3 regions of the Burkholderia lata genome follow, and region 2 is predicted to be linked to each of the others. Evidence: riboswitches for the same ligand, from Rfam matches in the RefSeq annotation. Region 2 holds a riboswitch; each other region holds the start of a gene.
What was found. Region 2 has a riboswitch for cobalamin ahead of cobA (uroporphyrinogen-III C-methyltransferase). Riboswitches for the same ligand answer to the same signal wherever they lie in the genome.
Positions count from the first base shown of each region.

Region 1: another riboswitch for cobalamin. It lies ahead of BCEP18194_RS24585 (CbtB domain-containing protein); the one in region 2 lies ahead of cobA (uroporphyrinogen-III C-methyltransferase).
Region 3: another riboswitch for cobalamin. It lies ahead of BCEP18194_RS30200 (TonB-dependent receptor domain-containing protein); the one in region 2 lies ahead of cobA (uroporphyrinogen-III C-methyltransferase).

Region 1 is NC_007511.1:388,702-394,239, forward strand. Features, by position in the region: gene BCEP18194_RS24575 (inorganic phosphate transporter) at 386-1,978, opposite strand; gene BCEP18194_RS24580 (histidine phosphatase family protein) at 2,154-2,741, opposite strand; cobalamin riboswitch at 2,791-2,928, shown strand; gene BCEP18194_RS24585 (CbtB domain-containing protein) at 2,962-3,171, shown strand; gene BCEP18194_RS24590 (CbtA family protein) at 3,185-3,907, shown strand; gene BCEP18194_RS24595 (LysR family transcriptional regulator) at 3,930-4,838, opposite strand; gene metE (5-methyltetrahydropteroyltriglutamate--homocysteine S-methyltransferase) at 4,966-5,538, shown strand, end outside.
Region 2 is NC_007510.1:1,813,152-1,818,511, reverse strand. Features, by position in the region: gene BCEP18194_RS14135 (DUF3857 domain-containing protein) at 84-821, shown strand; gene BCEP18194_RS14130 (transglutaminase-like domain-containing protein) at 858-1,886, shown strand; cobalamin riboswitch at 1,970-2,207, shown strand; gene cobA (uroporphyrinogen-III C-methyltransferase) at 2,378-3,127, shown strand; gene BCEP18194_RS14120 (cobalamin biosynthesis protein) at 3,124-3,501, shown strand; gene cobO (cob(I)yrinic acid a,c-diamide adenosyltransferase) at 3,540-4,142, shown strand; gene BCEP18194_RS14110 (cobyrinate a,c-diamide synthase) at 4,145-5,360, shown strand, end outside.
Region 3 is NC_007511.1:1,674,934-1,680,471, forward strand. Features, by position in the region: gene BCEP18194_RS30195 (FAD-dependent monooxygenase) at 1-839, shown strand, start outside; gene BCEP18194_RS30200 (TonB-dependent receptor domain-containing protein) at 1,070-2,998, opposite strand; cobalamin riboswitch at 3,338-3,530, opposite strand; gene BCEP18194_RS30205 (helix-turn-helix domain-containing protein) at 3,620-4,678, opposite strand; gene BCEP18194_RS30210 (hypothetical protein) at 4,846-5,190, shown strand; gene BCEP18194_RS30215 (Dabb family protein) at 5,180-5,538, shown strand, end outside.

The DNA of each region.
Region 1 (5,538 bases), on a different replicon from region 2:
GCCGTGCGGAATGCGTCGGCCGCATTGTCCGCACGGTGGCGCCCACGGTAAATGTTGATGCGCCCAGTCTACGGATGTCCATGCGCCAGCGCGCTCCAGATCTTGCGCTTCAATTCGGGAAAGAAAGAGGGTGAACGCCCACGACGGCATGGACGCACCGGATGCCTCGACGAGTCGAATTGGCGAAGCGAGGAAGCGAGGAAGCGAGGAAGCGAGGAAGCGAAGAAGCGAAGAAGCGAAGAAGCGAAGAAGCGAAGAAGCGAAGAAGCGAAGAAGCGAAGAAGCGAAGAAGCGAAGAAGCGAAGAAGCGAAGAAGCGAAGAAGCGAGGGTCGAATCTTCTGCAGCGGGCAGCCGGCTGTCGCCGGCCCCCCGCCGAATCACCGTTTATCCCACCGACCGGAACAGCCAATAGAGTCCGCCGGCAAGCACGATCGACGCCGGCAGCGTCAGCACCCACGCCAGCACGAGGCTGCGCACCGTGCCCCATTGCAAGCCCGATCCGTTCGCCGCCATCGTGCCTGCGACGCCTGACGACAGCACGTGCGTCGTCGATACGGGCAATCCGTACACGTCGGCTGCGCCGATCGTGAGCATCGCGACGAGTTCGGCCGACGCGCCCTGTCCGTACGTCAGATGCTGCTTGCCGATTTTCTCGCCGACGGTCACGACGATCCGCTTCCAGCCCACCATCGTGCCGAGGCCCAGTGCGATCGCGACCGCAACCTTCACCCAAGTCGGAATGAACTTGGTTGCGTGGTCGAGCTGCTTGCGATAGTTGTCGATCGCGAGCTTGTCGTCGGCGGCGAACGCGGGCTGACCGGACTTCTCGATCAGGCGGATTGCTTCGGATACCAGATACATCGTGTTGCGCACGTTGTCGACGTCACGCTGCGGCACGGCCGCCATCGAGCCCGATGCACCGACCGCGGTCGCGAGCGACGTGGACAACTGCTGCACGGCGGGGATCACGGCCGGCGTCAGTTCGCGATGCTGGACGTAAAGCTCGACGTCAGCGCGCGGGTTCGCGGACGGTGCGACGCCGTTCGTGTACTTCCCGAACGTCGCGGCTGCCTGGTTCGCGACCGCTACGAAGGTCTGCGTCTCGGCCGGCGTGACGGCCTTGTTCAGCGCGTAGGCGGCCGGCACCGTGCCGATCAGGATCAGCATGATGAGGCCCATCCCTTTCTGCCCGTCGTTCGAGCCGTGCGCGAACGACACGCCGGTGCAGGTCAGGATCAGCAGGCAGCGAATCCAGAACGGCGGCGGCTGATCCTTCGGCGGCTCCTTGTACAGCTCCGGAATCTTCACGAGGGTTTTCAGCACGAGCAGCAGCAGCGCCGCGCACAGGAAGCCGACGATCGGCGAGAACAGCAGCGACTTGCCGACACCGAGCGCCTGGCCCCAGTCGACACCGCTCGTGCCGGACGGCCCGTGCATCAGCTGGTTCATCAGCCCGACGCCGATGATCGACCCGATCAGCGTATGCGAGCTCGACGACGGCAACCCGAAATACCAGGTCGCGAGGTTCCACACGATCGCGGCGATCAGCAGCGCGAACACCATCGAGAAGCCCGCACCGCTGCCCACCTGCAGGATCAGCTCGACCGGCAGAAGCTGCAGGATGCCGAACGCGACAGCACCGCTCGAGATCATCACGCCGAGGAAGTTCCACAGGCCGGACCAGATCACCGCGACGTTCGGCGTCAGCGAGTGCGTATAGATCACGGTGGCCACCGCGTTCGCGGTGTCGTGGAAACCGTTGACGAACTCGAAGCCGAGCGCGATCAGCAGCGCGGCGCCGAGCATCAGGTACGGGAACAGCGATCCTTCGCGCATCGGCGACAGATCGTCGATCAGGTGCGTGGCGATATAGATTGCACCGATCGCGAGCACCAGCAGGAAGACGGCATAGCCGAGCTGCCTGGTGCGCTCGACGGAACCCGAATTGTTCGGGGTAGACGAAGCAGGTTGATTCATGACGGTATCTCGTAAGGGAACCGCGACCGATCCTAGCTTCGGCTAGCAGTCAGTTTGATGACAGCAGGGACAACGAACGGAGTGTCTTACAGCGACGTAAGGTGAGCGTCGCGATTACGATGCGACGCATCGGCTTGCGTCGTGGTCCACAAAGTGAACGCAACACGGCGGGAGGCTATGTGGCAGTGTCGCGCCGATCGTCGTCGGCGATCAACATCCATCCGTGCGGCGACGCAGCGAATGTCGTGCACGACAGCGGTGCGACGTCGATGCGGGTTGCCGCGCCGGGATCCATCCGCAGCGCATGCGCGACGGCCGCGCGAACGATCGGCGCATGCGTGATGGCGACGATGTCGCGGCCGTGTTGCAGCGCGTTCAACCATGTGCCGGCACGGCGCATCGCTGCGTCGAACGATTCGCCGCCGTGCGGCGACGCGGACGGATCGCCGATCCACGCGCTCAATTCGTCAGGCATGTCGCGCGCGAGGTCGTGCAGCCGCTTGCCACGCCAGTTCCGGTAATCGATGTCGCGCAGTGCGTCATCGACGTCGGCGTGCAGGCCGAGCGCATCGGCGGTCTGCACCGCACAGCGGGCCGGGCTGCACAACACGAGCGCGCCGGTCACGCCTGTCCACCGGTCGCGCAGTGCCAAGGCTTCGGCGAGCCCGTGCGCGTCGAGCGGATCGTCGTCGGGAAACGTGCCGGTACGCATCGCGCGGGTCGATGCGTGTGCGATCAGGCGCAGCGAGGCATGCATGTTCATGTCGTGTTTCGGATGACCCGGGACGGGTGCGTTCGTTCACCTGTCGCCGCTTCAATACGCGAACGTTCGCGCGTACAATTCGCCCGATACGAAACGCGGAAGCCGGTTCAATTCCGGCGCGGTCGCGCCACTGTAACCGGTGATCCATGATCCCGGAAGCCAGACCTGCCTTCGTACCCATCCAACATTTGTCGGGGCGCGATTCCCCTGAGGTGCATCCATGAGCGAAGCAGTGCTGAAGCCGGCGGTCGTGCCGGCGCCCATCCCCGTCCGTGAATTGTTGCCGTGGGCCGTGTTCGTCGGCCTGATCCTGTTGCTCGCGATTTACTTCGTCGGCGCGGAACAGGGTGCGACGTCGCTCGTGCCGGGCATGTACGTCCACGAATTCGTCCACGACGGTCGCCATCTGCTCGGCTTCCCCTGCCACTGACGCGGAGTTCATGATGGTCGGAAAGCTGCTCATGCGCGGGATGCTCGCAGGCATCGCCGCAGGCCTTCTCACGTTCGGTTTCGCGAAAGTCGTCGGCGAACCGCAAGTCGATCAGGCAATCTCCTTTGAAGAAAAACTCGATGCCGCCAAGGGCGACGCGCCGGAACCCGAGCTAGTGAGCCGCCACACGCAGGCCGGCCTCGGTCTGCTGACGGGCGTCGTGACCTACGGCGCGGCATTCGGCGGACTGTTCTCGCTGGTCTTTGCGTACGCGTATGGCCGAGGCAGCCGCCTCCCGGCACGGCCGCTGGCCGCGTGGCTCGCGCTGGCTGCGTTCATCGCCCTCGTGATCGTGCCGAACATCAAGTACCCGGCCAATCCGCCGTCGGTCGGCGACCCGGACACGATCGGCTATCGCACGGGCCTGTTCTTCCTGATGATTGCGATCTCGATCGCGACGATGGTGTTCTCGGTCAACGTGCGCCGCCACCTGCTGGCAAAGCTCGGCCAATGGAACGCGTCGATTGTCGCGGGGCTCGTGTTCGTCGCGATCATCGCGGCCGTGCAGCTCGGGCTGCCGTCGATCAACGAAGTGCCGGCAGCGTTCCCGGCCGCCGTGCTGTGGAAGTTCCGCGTCGCGGCGATCGGCATGCAGGTGATCACGTGGACGACGATCGGCCTGCTGTTCGGCGCATGGGTCGAACGCACCGAACGCGTCGGCATGCGCGCCGCCTGACGCGCATCGCAACGGGGCGCGTCTAGCGCAGCATGCGCGGCGCGCTCCACGTCGATTCGCGCGCCAGCGCGACGAACGCGGCCAGATAGTCGATCGACGCATCCGCTTCGCGGATGCCGAGGAAGATCTGCTTCGCAATTCCCTTCTTGCCGAGCTTGACCGGCACGACCGGCATCCGGTCGGCGTATTCGTCGGCCAGCCATCTCGGCAGCGCGGCCACGCCGCGCCCGCTCGCGACCATCTGCAGCATGATGTCGGTCGTCTCGATCGACTTGTGCCGCTTCGGCACGATGCCGGCCGGCGTCAGGAACTGGTTGTAGATGTCGAGCCGGTCGGTTTCGACCGGGTAAGTGATCAGGATCTCGTCGGTCAGCTGTTCGGGCGTCACGTAGTCGGCGTTCGCGAACCGGTGTGAATCGGCGACCACCAGCACCTGCTCGTAGTCGAACACAGGGTCGAAGCGCAGGCCCGGCTTGTTCAGCGGATCGGGCGTCACGAGCACGTCGATGTCATAGCCGAACAGCGCGCCGATGCCGCCAAACTGGAAGCGCTGCTTCACGTCCACGTCGACGTCGGGCCAGCGCGACAGGTAAGGCGACACGACCTTCAGCAGCCACTGGTAGCACGGGTGGCACTCCATCCCGATGCGCAGCGTGCCGCGCTCGCCTTTCGCGTACTGCTTCATCCGCTCCTCGGCGAGCTCGAACTGCGGCAGCAGCCGGTTCGCCAGCTTCAGCAGATACTGCCCGCCCTGCGTGAGCCGCAGGCCGCGACCCTCGCGATCCCAGATCGGCGTGCCGAGCTGCTGCTCGATTTTCCGGACGGTATGGCTGAGCGCCGATTGCGTGAGATGCAGCGTATTGGCGGCCGCGGTCAGCGAGCCCTGGCGCTCGACCTCACGAATGACGACGAGATGGAATCGTTCCAGCATGGATTTCGCTCGCGCAACGAATGCATGAATAACTTTAATGGATGAATGAAATAATGCCATTTTATTTCATGATTTGAAATCCCTATGATGATTGCCGGACCTTCAATTTCTCTTCTGGACGGCGCTCATGGTCACGACACACAACCTCGGTTTTCCGCGCATTGGCGCCAAGCGCGAACTCAAGTTCGGTCTTGAACGCTACTGGAAGGGCGAATCGTCGCGCGGCGCGCTGAAGGCGCTCGGCGCCGAGCTGCGCCAGCGTCACTGGAACGACCAGCGCGACCTCGACCTGGCCCCGGTCGGCGACTTCGCGTTCTACGATCAGGTGCTCGACATGAGCTTCACGCTCGGCAACCTGCCGAAGCGCGTGCAGGGCTTCCACGGCGACGCGCTCGACAACTATTTCCGCGTCGCGCGCGGTCGTTCGGCACAGTCGGCGGAAGAGCACGCCGCGTGCTGCGGCGGAGTGTCGGCCGGCGAAATGACGAAGTGGTTCGATACGAACTACCACTACATCGTGCCGGAGTTCCACGCGGACACGAACTTCTCGCTTGACCCGTCGCGCCTGCTGCAGCAACTGGCGGAAGCGCAGGCGCAGGGCGTGGCCGCGAAGCCGGTGATCGTCGGCCCGGTCACGTACCTGTGGCTCGGCAAGGCGAAGGACGATTCGGACCGCCTCGCGTTGCTGCCGAAGCTGCTG
Region 2 (5,360 bases):
CGGCTGCATCGCCAGACTTCCATCGATTGGGGTTCGACATGAATGTCTCACGCATCGCACGCTACGGAATTGCGGCTCTGCTGATGCTCCAGCTTTCGATTGCGTTCGCGGCGGACTACCGGATCGAACGATGCGACAACCTGATCACGGTCGACCCATCCGGCAAACGCGTGATCAAGGTCGATCTGTCGATCAAGTTGCTGACGGATGCGGCGATCGCCCGCTTCGGCCAGTATGTGCTGTCGTACAACGCACAGTTCGCGAAGGTTGACGTCAATTCGGCGCAGACGGTACATGCCGACGGCTCGACGGTTTCGGTCGATGCTGCACAGGGCATCTTCGATCGTCCGGCACCCGTCGCGATCGCCGCGCCGCAATTCAGTGCAGAGCATTTGCGTATCGTCACGTTTCCCGCGCTCGCAAAAGGCGATTCGATCCGGCTGTCGTACACGCTGGCCGACACCGACACGCTGTTTCCCGGCAAATTCAGCGTGCAGCTCTCGTTTCCGCCGATCGAGGACTATCGCTCGGCGAACGTCACGCTCGACACGCCGGACGACATGCCGGTCGCGATCGACGCGCGTGGCATGCATCAATCGGCCGACGCGTCCCGCGACGGACGCCGGCTCCGTTCCTATCATTACGAAACGCCGCCGTCCGGCCCGCTCGACGAGCAAGCGAACACGGTGGCGTGGACGGATATCGGCCCCGTCTTCATCGCGAGCAACTTCTCCGGCTACGCGGAAATCGCCCACGCCTACCATATCCGCGCGTTCGATCAGCAGCAGCAGGACGACGCGATCCGCCAGCTCGCAAATTAGTTGACCACCGGGATCGCGGATCGGCGCCAACAGGCGATGCGGTTATACGCGTGGGTCGCACGCAACATCCGTTATGTCGGCGTGTATTTCGGCGCCGGGCCGGTCGTTCCGCATCGCGCCGACACGGTTCTCGCCAACCGCTACGGCGACTGCAAGGATCAGGCGACGCTGCTGTCCGCCCTGCTCGATGCAAAGGGCATCGAGAGCCATACCGTGTTGGTCAATCTCGGCAACCGCTATCGGTTGCCGGCCGTACCCGATGTCCTGACGTTCAATCATGCGATCGTATGGCTGCCGGAATTCGACGTGTTTGCCGACACCACGGTCGGCGTGCTGCCGTTCGGCGCACTGCAGTTCGAGGCGAGCGGCAAGCCCGCGCTCGACACCTCGACCGGCCAGTTGATCGTCACGCCGCCGCAGAACGGCCACAACAGCCGCTCATTGCTGGCTTATGCGGTCGATCTCGATCGTGACGGCAATGCGACGATGACGGGCGACATCACGCTCGACGGCCAGGAAGTCCAGCGGGCGCGCCAGATGTTCATCCACGTCCAGCCGAAGCGGCTTGCCGACGAGATGCTGCGCCGCTACGGCCTCGCGGGCGAGTTGCAGATGAGCCCGCGTCATCTCGACGACCTCGACCAGCCGTTCTCGATCGCATTGCACGGCGATCTGAACCAGTTGGCGCTGATGCCCGGCCCCGCGGCATTTGCGATCCCGTCGCTGCCCAACTTCGGTCAGATCCGGAGCTTCGCCGATTTCGTGCTCCAGGAGAAAAGCAAGGTATTTGAAGGCGTATGTGCCGGAACGCGGCTCGAGGAGCACTACCGGATCACATTGCCGGCCGACGCCCACCTGCTCGCAATCCCGCCGGACGTCTCCGTACGAGTCGGGGAAATCGCCTATCAGTCCACTTATCACCGTGAAGGCCGGACCGTCGACGTGACGCGCGTGCTCGATCGCAACCTCGGCAGCAACGTGTGCAGCGGCGCGAAGCTCGCCGCGTGGGCAGACGCCGCGCGCAGCATCTCGAAGGATCTGAAGCGGCAGATCCTGTATCGCTAGGCGCGCGGCACGGGTGTTTCCCATCACGCTGATCCGACCGCGGAGAGCGCCGGACGCGCAGCCGTGCGCCGCAACGCCTGTGCTATCGTATGCGCCGCGTTCGGTGCTCGCATGCGCATTCCGCGCCTGCAGTTAAACGGGAAACAGGAGGCGGACCACCGCCCGGCCTGTGCTGTCCCCGCAACGGTACGCCGCCCGCGCGATGCGCTTCCCCGCGCACGCGCCCATGCCGCCCACGATGCCACTGCCCTTCAGCCGGGCGGGAAGGCTGCGGCCTGGCAAGCGGCCAGCCCGGATACCGGCCGACGCAAGGGGCGAGCCCGACGCTCGCCGAACGCCCGATCCGCGGGGGACGGATGGGGTGCGCATTCCGCCCGCGTCCGCGCGGGCTTCGCTCGATCCGTCATGCTTGACCTGTCTGCTGGCCGCCGCCGTGCCGCCCGCCTGCCCTGTTCCACTGTTACGACACGGTGCGCGCCGTGCCGCGCCCGATGAGCCGCGCGTGGCTGATCGGCGCCGGCCCCGGTGACGCCGACCTGCTGACGCTCAAGGCCGTCCACGCGATCGGCGCGGCGGACGTGCTGCTCGTCGACGATCTCGTGAACCCCGACGTGCTGCGCCATGCCCGCGTCGATGCGCACATCGAGCACGTCGGCAAGCGTGGCGGACATGCATCGACACCGCAGGAGACGATCGTCGCCGCGATGCTCGTGCATCTGCGCGCGGGTCGCAGCGTCGCGCGACTCAAGGGCGGCGATCCGTTCGTGTTCGGTCGCGGCGGCGAGGAACTGGCCGCACTCGGTGCGGCGGGATTCCCGGTCGAGGTCGTGAACGGCGTCACCGCGGGCATCGCCGCGCCGGCCGCGATCGGCATTCCGGTCACGCAGCGCGGCGACGCGCAGGGCGTGATCTTCGTCACGGGCCACGGCGCGGGCGCCGACGAACCCGACTGGCGTGCGCTCGCGGCCACGCGCATGACGATCGTCGTCTACATGGGCATCCGCAGGCTCGACGCGATTGCTGCGGCGCTGCGTGAAGGTGGTCTGCCCGGCGATACGCCGTGCGCGGCGATCGAGAACGCGACGCGCCCCGAACAGCGGCACGTGCTCGCGACGCTCGACACGCTCGTCGAACGCGTCGGCACGGCCGGCATCGGTTCACCGGCGATCGTCGTGATCGGCCGCGTCGCGGCGTTCGCCGACGATCCCGCGGTACGTGCCGCACTCGGCAGCGGCGCATGATGCGCGTCGCGCTCGGCGTCGGTTTCCGCGCAGGCGTGACGGCCGCGCAACTCGATGCCGCGATCCGCGCGGCGCTCGCGCGGTACCCGGCCGCCGAACCCGCGCTCATTGCCACGCTCGCCGACAAGGCGCGTGCCCGCGCGCTGCGCACGCTGTGCGCGCGACGCGGCTGGCCGCTCGTCGCATTCGACGCGGCGCAACTTGCGAGCCGCCCCGAACTCGCCGCGAGCGGCCCGTCGGACGCCGCGCTCGCCCGCTTCGGCGTCGCGGGCGTGGCCGAGCCGTGCGCGCAGCTCGCGGCGCCGAACGGCCGCCTGCTCGGCCCCAAATCCATCCGGGACGGCGTGACGGTCGCACTCGCCGGCCCGCTCTGAACCCTTTTGTTTCGCTTTCTTTCGACAGGACGAATCCGATGAAAACCGACGCCGAATCCCATCAACGGATGACCGAACGCCGCCGTGCGGGCCACGAGAAGAAGCAGGCCGCCGCCGTCAACGAAAAGGGCCTGCTGATCGTCAATACCGGCAACGGCAAGGGCAAGAGCACGGCCGCGTTCGGCATGGCCGTGCGCGTACTCGGCCACGGCATGCGGCTCGGCGTCGTGCAGTTCATCAAGGGCGCGCTGCACACGTCCGAGCGCGACTTCCTCGGCGCGGTGGCCGAATGCGATTTCGTGACGATGGGCGACGGCTATACGTGGAACACGCAGAACCGCGACGCCGACATCGCGACCGCGCGCAAGGGCTGGGACGAGGCGCGCCGGATGATCGAGAGCGGCGACTACCGGATGGTGATCCTCGACGAGCTGAACACGGTGCTGAAGTACGAATACCTGCCGCTCGACGAAGTGCTCGCGACGCTCACCGCACGTCCGGACTCGGTGCACGTCGTCGTGACCGGGCGGCATGCGCCCGATGCGCTGATCGATGCGGCCGACCTCGTCACCGAAATGCGGCTTGTCAAGCATCCGTACAAGGAACAAGGCGTGAAGGCGCAGCGCGGCGTGGAGTTCTGAGCATGCTCGCCTGCCCCGCGCTGTTCGTCAGTGCGCCCGCGTCGGGCCAGGGCAAGACGTCGGTGACGGCGGGCCTCGCGCGGCTGCACCGCCGGCTCGGCCGGCGCGTGCGCGTGTTCAAGACCGGGCCCGATTTTCTCGATCCGATGCTGCTCGAACGCGCGAGCGGCGCACCGGTGCATGCGCTCGATCTCGGGATGGTCGGCGAGGCCGGCTGCCGTGCGCTGCTGGCCGATGCCGCGCGCGATGCCGACCTGATCCTGATCGAAGGCGTGATGGGGCTGTTCGACGGCACGCCGAGCAGTGCCGACCTCGCGGCCGCGTTCGGCGTGCCGGTCGTCGCGGTGATTTCCGCGAAGTCGATGGCGCAGACGTTCGCGGCGATCGCGTTCGGGCTCGCGCGGTTCCGGCCGGGGCTGCCGTTTCACGGTGTGCTGGCGAATCGCGTCGGCTCGGAGCGGCACGCGGAACTGCTGCAACAGGCGCTGCCCGATGACCTGCGCTGGCTCGGGCACGTGCCGGCCGATGCGGGCATCGCTTTACCCGAAAGGCATCTTGGCCTGCACCAGCCGAGCGACATCGACGATCTCGATGCGCGCCTCGATCGCGCGGCCGACGTGCTGGCGCAAACGGCGCTTGCCGAGTTGCCGCCGGCCGTTGCGTTCGCGGAACCCGATGCAGCCGCGCCGCTGCCGCGTGCGCTCGCCGGCAAGCGGATCGCGGTGGCGCGCGATGTGGCGTTCTCGTTCATCTATCCGGCGAATCTCGCGTTGCTCGAGACGCTCGGTGCGGAAGTGGGGTTCTTCTCGCCGCTCGCCGACGAACCGGTGCCGGACGATTGCGACGCGCTGTTCCTTCCCGGTGGCTATCCGGAGTTGCACGCGGCAACGCTTACGGGAAACGCCACGACCGCACGGTCGATTCGCGCACACGCGGCGGCTGGCCGGCCGATCGTCGCGGAATGCGGGGGGATGGTGTATCTGTGTGACGCGCTGACCGATGTGGACGGCGTGACGACGCCGATGCTTGGGCTGTTGCCGGGTCAGGCGACGATGCAGCGCCGGTTCGCGGCGCTCGGCATGCAGCAGCTCGATACACGCAGCGGGACGATGCGTGGGCATACGTTCCACTATTCTCGGCTCGCGACGCCGCTGGAACCAGTCGCGCGCGCCGTACGCCCCGACAGTGCATCGGGCAGCGGTGAAGCCGTCTATTGCC
Region 3 (5,538 bases), on a different replicon from region 2:
CCGTCGGCGTCATGGTGACCGAAAAGGCGGTCGGCGCGAAAGCCGAGCCTACGCTGGACGATCTGAAGGAAGCGCTAGTCGCCGCATGCGGAACCGACTACGGTGCCCATAACCTGACGTGGATTTCCAGGTTCACGGACATGGCGCGGCAAGCGGCCACTTACCGCAAGGGCCGCGTTCTCCTGGCCGGCGATGCTGCCCACGTGCATTCTCCGGTGGGCGGAAAGGGCCTCAACATCGGCGTGCTGGATGCGGTGAATCTGGGGTGGAAACTGGCCCAGGTGGTGAAAGGAACGTCGCCCGACGGGCTGCTCGACACGTATCACGCGGAGCAACATCCGGTTGCGGCTCGCGTGCTGCGCACGACGATGGCGCAGGTTGCGTTGCAGCGTACCGATGACAGCACCGAAGCATTGCGTGAAGTCGCGGCGGAATGGCTCCGCATGGATGAGCCTCGCAAGCGAGTCGCCGCCGAGATGTCCGGGCTCGGGCTCTGTTACGCACTCGGGGAAGGGCACCCACTGGTCGGTCGCCGCATGCCGGACCTCGATCTGATCACGGCCGACGGTTCCGTGCGCGTCTTTGCGCTGCTCCGGAACGCTCGGCCGGTGCTGTTGAATCTCGGCGTACCCGGAAGCGTCGATATCACGCGTTGGTCGGATCGCATCGAACTGGTTCACGCCCGATACGACGGCCCATGGGATCTGCCCGCGCTTGGCCGGGTTGCCGCGCCGACGTCCGCTTTGATCCGGCCCGATGGATACGTCGCATGGGCGGGTATCGACACACAGGACGGCCTTCAGAATGCGATGAACACCTGGTTCGGGCCTCCCCGGTAGGCGCGTCGTCTTCATCAGGCCGGATGACGTTTTCGACGTGGCGTACCCGTCGTCCAGGAGGCGCGGCCAGGGAGACGCATGACGCCGTCGAGTCGTGGCGGTTGGGATGAGACGGCCATGTTCGCTTCGCGGCCGAAGCAGCCGTTGCGCAAGCCCGATCGGGCGGGCCCCGGCGTATGTTCCGACCGGGGCCGCGCCGCTCAGCACGTCAAGGCCGTCGCATTCCCCCGTCAGAACGTATAAGTCACCTTCCCGAACGCCGTCCGCCCGAGCGTGTTGTACCCATACGCGGTCATGTACTGCCGATCGAACAGATTCGACACCGTCGCCGATACCGTCACGTGCGAATTGATCCGGTACGACGCGCGCAGGCCCACCGTCAGGTACGAAGGCAGATAGGTCGAATTCGCCGGATCGTCGAACGTCGTGCCGCCATAAAGCAGCGACGCCCCCGTGCTCAACGCATGCAGGTGCAGTTCATCCCACGTGTGATCGATGTTGAGGCTGACCGTCTGGCGCGGCCGGCGGTTGAGCCACGAGTCGTTGGTCTCGTCCTGCGGATTCAGGATCCCGACCGCGACGCTCACCGGCGTCGAACGGCCGATCGTCCCCTTGTACGACAGGTCGATCCCGCGAATATGCGCGCGACCGATGTTCATCGGCGAGAACGTCGCCGGGTTGTACGCGATCAGGTTGGTGACTCGCGTGTCATAGATCGCGGCCGTGAACGTACCGTACGACGTGTTCGCATCGACCGCCGCCTCGACCGATGTGTTGCGTTCCGGGCTGAGATTCGGATTGCCGTAGCCGGGGTAATACAGGTCGTTGAACGTCGGCAGCCGGAACGCATTGCCGTACGACACGCGTGCCGTGTACACCGGCGTGATCGCCCACGACAGCGCCGCGTTACCCGTATTCACCGACTGCCCGGCGATGATTTCATGACGCCCCGCGAGGAACATCGTGACGCTGCCGAGCGTTGCCGACTGATGCAGCGAGAACGCGGAATCATTGCGCGTCGGCACGCCGTTCGGAATGTCGACCGGCAGGAATGCCTGCTCACGCGTGAAGTCGTACGTGAGCTTGGTTTCGCCCGACAGCGGCAGCCCGAACAGATGGAATCCGCGCTCCTGATGCGTCAGCGACGTCGACGTGCTGATGCGCTGCGAATTGATCTGGTCGGTCGGGATGGTCGGATCGCTCGCGTAGATGAACCCGCGATCGTTCGAATAACCGAAGGACTGGTCGAACTGCGTGTCCGGCGTGATGTCGAGATGGAACGCGATGCCGGTCGTCAGTTGATGATCGAGCTGGCGGTTCCCATAGCCGCTGTTGTCGTAGGACAGATCGGACCGGTGATACAGCGCGAACGTCGAGATCGACCAGTTGTCGCGCGCGTAGCCGAGGCGTGCATCGAGATCCTGCGCGTGGTACGGGTTGCGGCCCGCCTCATGCCCGTACGCAAAAGGGCGCGTCGCATCGATGCCGGCCGTGTTGTACGAGTGCAGGCCGAGCGAGTAGGTGAGCCCGCCGAGCGCGGCGAGCGGCCCGGTCGACGGCACCGTGCCCGACGTGCGGAGCTGCGTGTCGAACGTCTTGTTCGACCCGCCGCCGAACGACACGGTCGTCTGGTTCGGCTGGTTGGCGGCGCGGCGCGTGAAGAGCTGCACGACGCCGCCCATCGCATTGGCGCCGAACGACGCGGCGGCCGGCCCCGAGATCACTTCGACACGCTCGAACGCTTCGGTCGGCAGGTCCGCCCACGGCGCGATACCGGTGGTCGACGAGCCGATCCGGATGCCGTCGATGAACACGGCGACCTGGCTTGCCGACGAGCCGCGGATGCTGACCGACGCGGACGAACCGGGCCCGCCGTTCTGCGAGACCGTCACGCCGGGCAGCGTCGCGAGCGCCTGCGTGATGCTCGGGTCGCTCGGTGACAGCCGGTCGAGATCGGTGCGCGTGAGCACCTGGGTCGTCGCATAGCGCTGGTCGAACGACTCGGGCAGCCGACGCGCGTCGGTCACGTTGATCGTCGGCAGGTCGGCGCTGTCGGCGGCCGGGGCCGGTTGCGAAACCGCAGTGTCGCCGGCAGCGTGGGCGAGCGGCGAGAGGAGCGCAGTCGCGGCGGACGTGGCAAGGAGGTGTCGAATCTTCATGAGGCTGTCGTTGTTGTCGGGCTGCGCATGCGGCGATCGAGGGCGGGCGGCGGCAGCACCGGTTTTGTTATCGGTGATCGGGCTATCGCGCGACCGGGCCAAGCGGGCCGCAGTCGCGGGCGTCGGCGCGGCATATGCCGGCGGACGCGATCGACAGGGAGCGGCACGCGCGAGCGGGCGGGCCGTGCATGCCGGCGGCGTGCCGGCGCGACGCTTCCGGTGCGGAAGCGGATGCGGTAATGGTGGACATCGGGCGGATCCTGAGGTCGGGCCGTCCATGCAACGGGCACCGCCAAAGGCGGTGTTGGCGCATCGGGACACCCCGCCCGGTGCGGCTGCTTGGACCTCGGGTCGATGGCAGGTCTCCTGGCTCGCGGGTCCTGATTCGTGCCGGCCTTCCCGGTTTCCCAGTGGCATGCAGTGGCACGGATTCGCCGCTCACAGTTGCGGGGGCAGCCGCAGATTCGAGGCGCTGCCTCTCCTGCGTTCCCTTTTGATCCCGTTTCCGGGAACCATCAGCGCGCAAGGGTAATGGCGTGCGCTCCGGCGCGTCAATTGTCCGGCCGCGCGGGGATGCGAAAAAACGTCATTACCGCGCAAATATTTTCGAAATCCTTTCTTTTATGCGTCGGCGCCGCGTTTCATGTCTGACGAAACGGGTGGATTCGCTGCGATGCAATCGCGCCGGAACCGGCTCGGCGCGATACCCGTCCACCGCACGAACGCGCGGCGAAACGCCTCCTCGCCGCCGAACCCGAGATGCGCGGCGATCCGCGCGACCGGCCAGTCCGACTCGCGCAGACAACGTTGTGCGGCTTCGGCGAGACATTGCTCCCGGAGTGCGTGATAACCGGTGTGCTCGGCCACCAGCCGCCGCCGCAGCGTTGCCTCGCTGACATCGAGCCACGTGGCCAGCTCGGCGAGCACCGGCAACGCCTGCTCGTGCGCAAGCGCCGCATCGAGAAAGCCGCGCACCTGCTGCGCCCACGACACGACAGCCGGCGCCGCATCGATCAGGCGAAACGGAAAATCGACGAGAAACGCGTCGAGCTCGGCCGGCTGGCGGATCACGCGGCATTCGAGCCGCGCCGCATCGAACGCGAAGCCGTAGGTCTTGCGGCCCACTTCGACCGGCGCATTGAACAGCCCGAGCAGCGGCATCGCGTCGTCGCGGCGCGGATGGCCGAGCCACACGTCGGTCGGCCGCAACGGCTGCCCGATCAGCCAGCCGAACAGTTGCAGATAGCAGAACAACCCCGTCAGGTCGACGAGGCACGCGGCCGGACTGCGCGTGCGGCGCAGCGAATCCATCCGGAACGTCGCACGCCCGTCGCGCACGGTGAGCGACAGCGCGCCGGCGCGCGGCGTCAGCATCTCGCCGAATTCGCGCGCACAGCGGATCGCGTCGGCGAGCGTCGCGCAACTCAGCAGGCAGCGGCACATCAGATCGACTTCGCGCTTGCGCATCGGCGGGTGGCCGTCGCCGCGTGCGACCTGCGCCTCGAGGCGTTCGATCGCGTCGCGGTACAGCGCGACGAAATCGCCCGATGTCGTTGCCGGTTGCGGCGGCTGCGCATCGCGATCGGCCGGCGGCGCGCCGCTGCGCGTGAGTTCGCTCAGCAGGCGCGCGCCGAGGCCCGGCAGGACGCGGCCGCGGGTTGGCATGGCGCGTTGTTTCATGAGTCTCCCGATCTGAGCGTTGCGACAGGGGCCGGTGAGCGGGCCGGTAGGGGTCGGCTGACCGTCGCCACGCAAGAATGCTATCCACGCCGACTGCCTTCGGCCTCGCCGGAACGGCGTAGGCCGGCTGCGCATCCCTGTCACCAACGACCACGGACGACACGCGAATGATCCAGATCGTAGACGAAATCACGCTCGCGCCCGAGCGCATTCCCGACGTGCTTGCCCTGCTGCGCGACCGTTACCTGCCGGGCCATGCGGCACGCGGGCTGACGGCGGCCGGCCGCTGGGTGTCGCCGCCCGTCGCGGTGCCGGGCCAGCCGAGCACGCTGTGGCTGACCTGGCATGTGGCCGACGCGCCGGCCTACTACCGGATGCGCGCGTTGACCGATGCCGACGTGGTCGGCTTCTGGATGGCCGTCGACGCGCTGTGCGACGTGCGCCGCCGCCATGTGATGACGGACGCCGCTGCGCCGCTGCCGGTGCCGACGGAGGTCGACCATGCGGCATGACACGGCACAGGTATTCGTGTCGGCGGATTGCCATGCCGGCGCGATCGAACATGCGTTGCACGAGGCCGCGCACGCGCTGGCCGGTGCGAAACGCGTGGCACTCGCACGCAATCTGGACGGCAGTTGGGGCGCGGGCGACTACACGCTCGACGTGCTGCGCGACGAGTCGGTGGCCTGCGACACAGCGGACTTCGCCGCATTGGCGCAACTGCCGGGTATCGCGCGCATCGACGGCGCAGCGTGCCGCGCGATCGGCGGCGGCCTGCGCGAACCGGCGTTGCGCGACGGCGTATGGCGCACGCTGATGCTGCGTGCGCGGCCGCAGGCCAGCGCAGCACAGATCGCCGC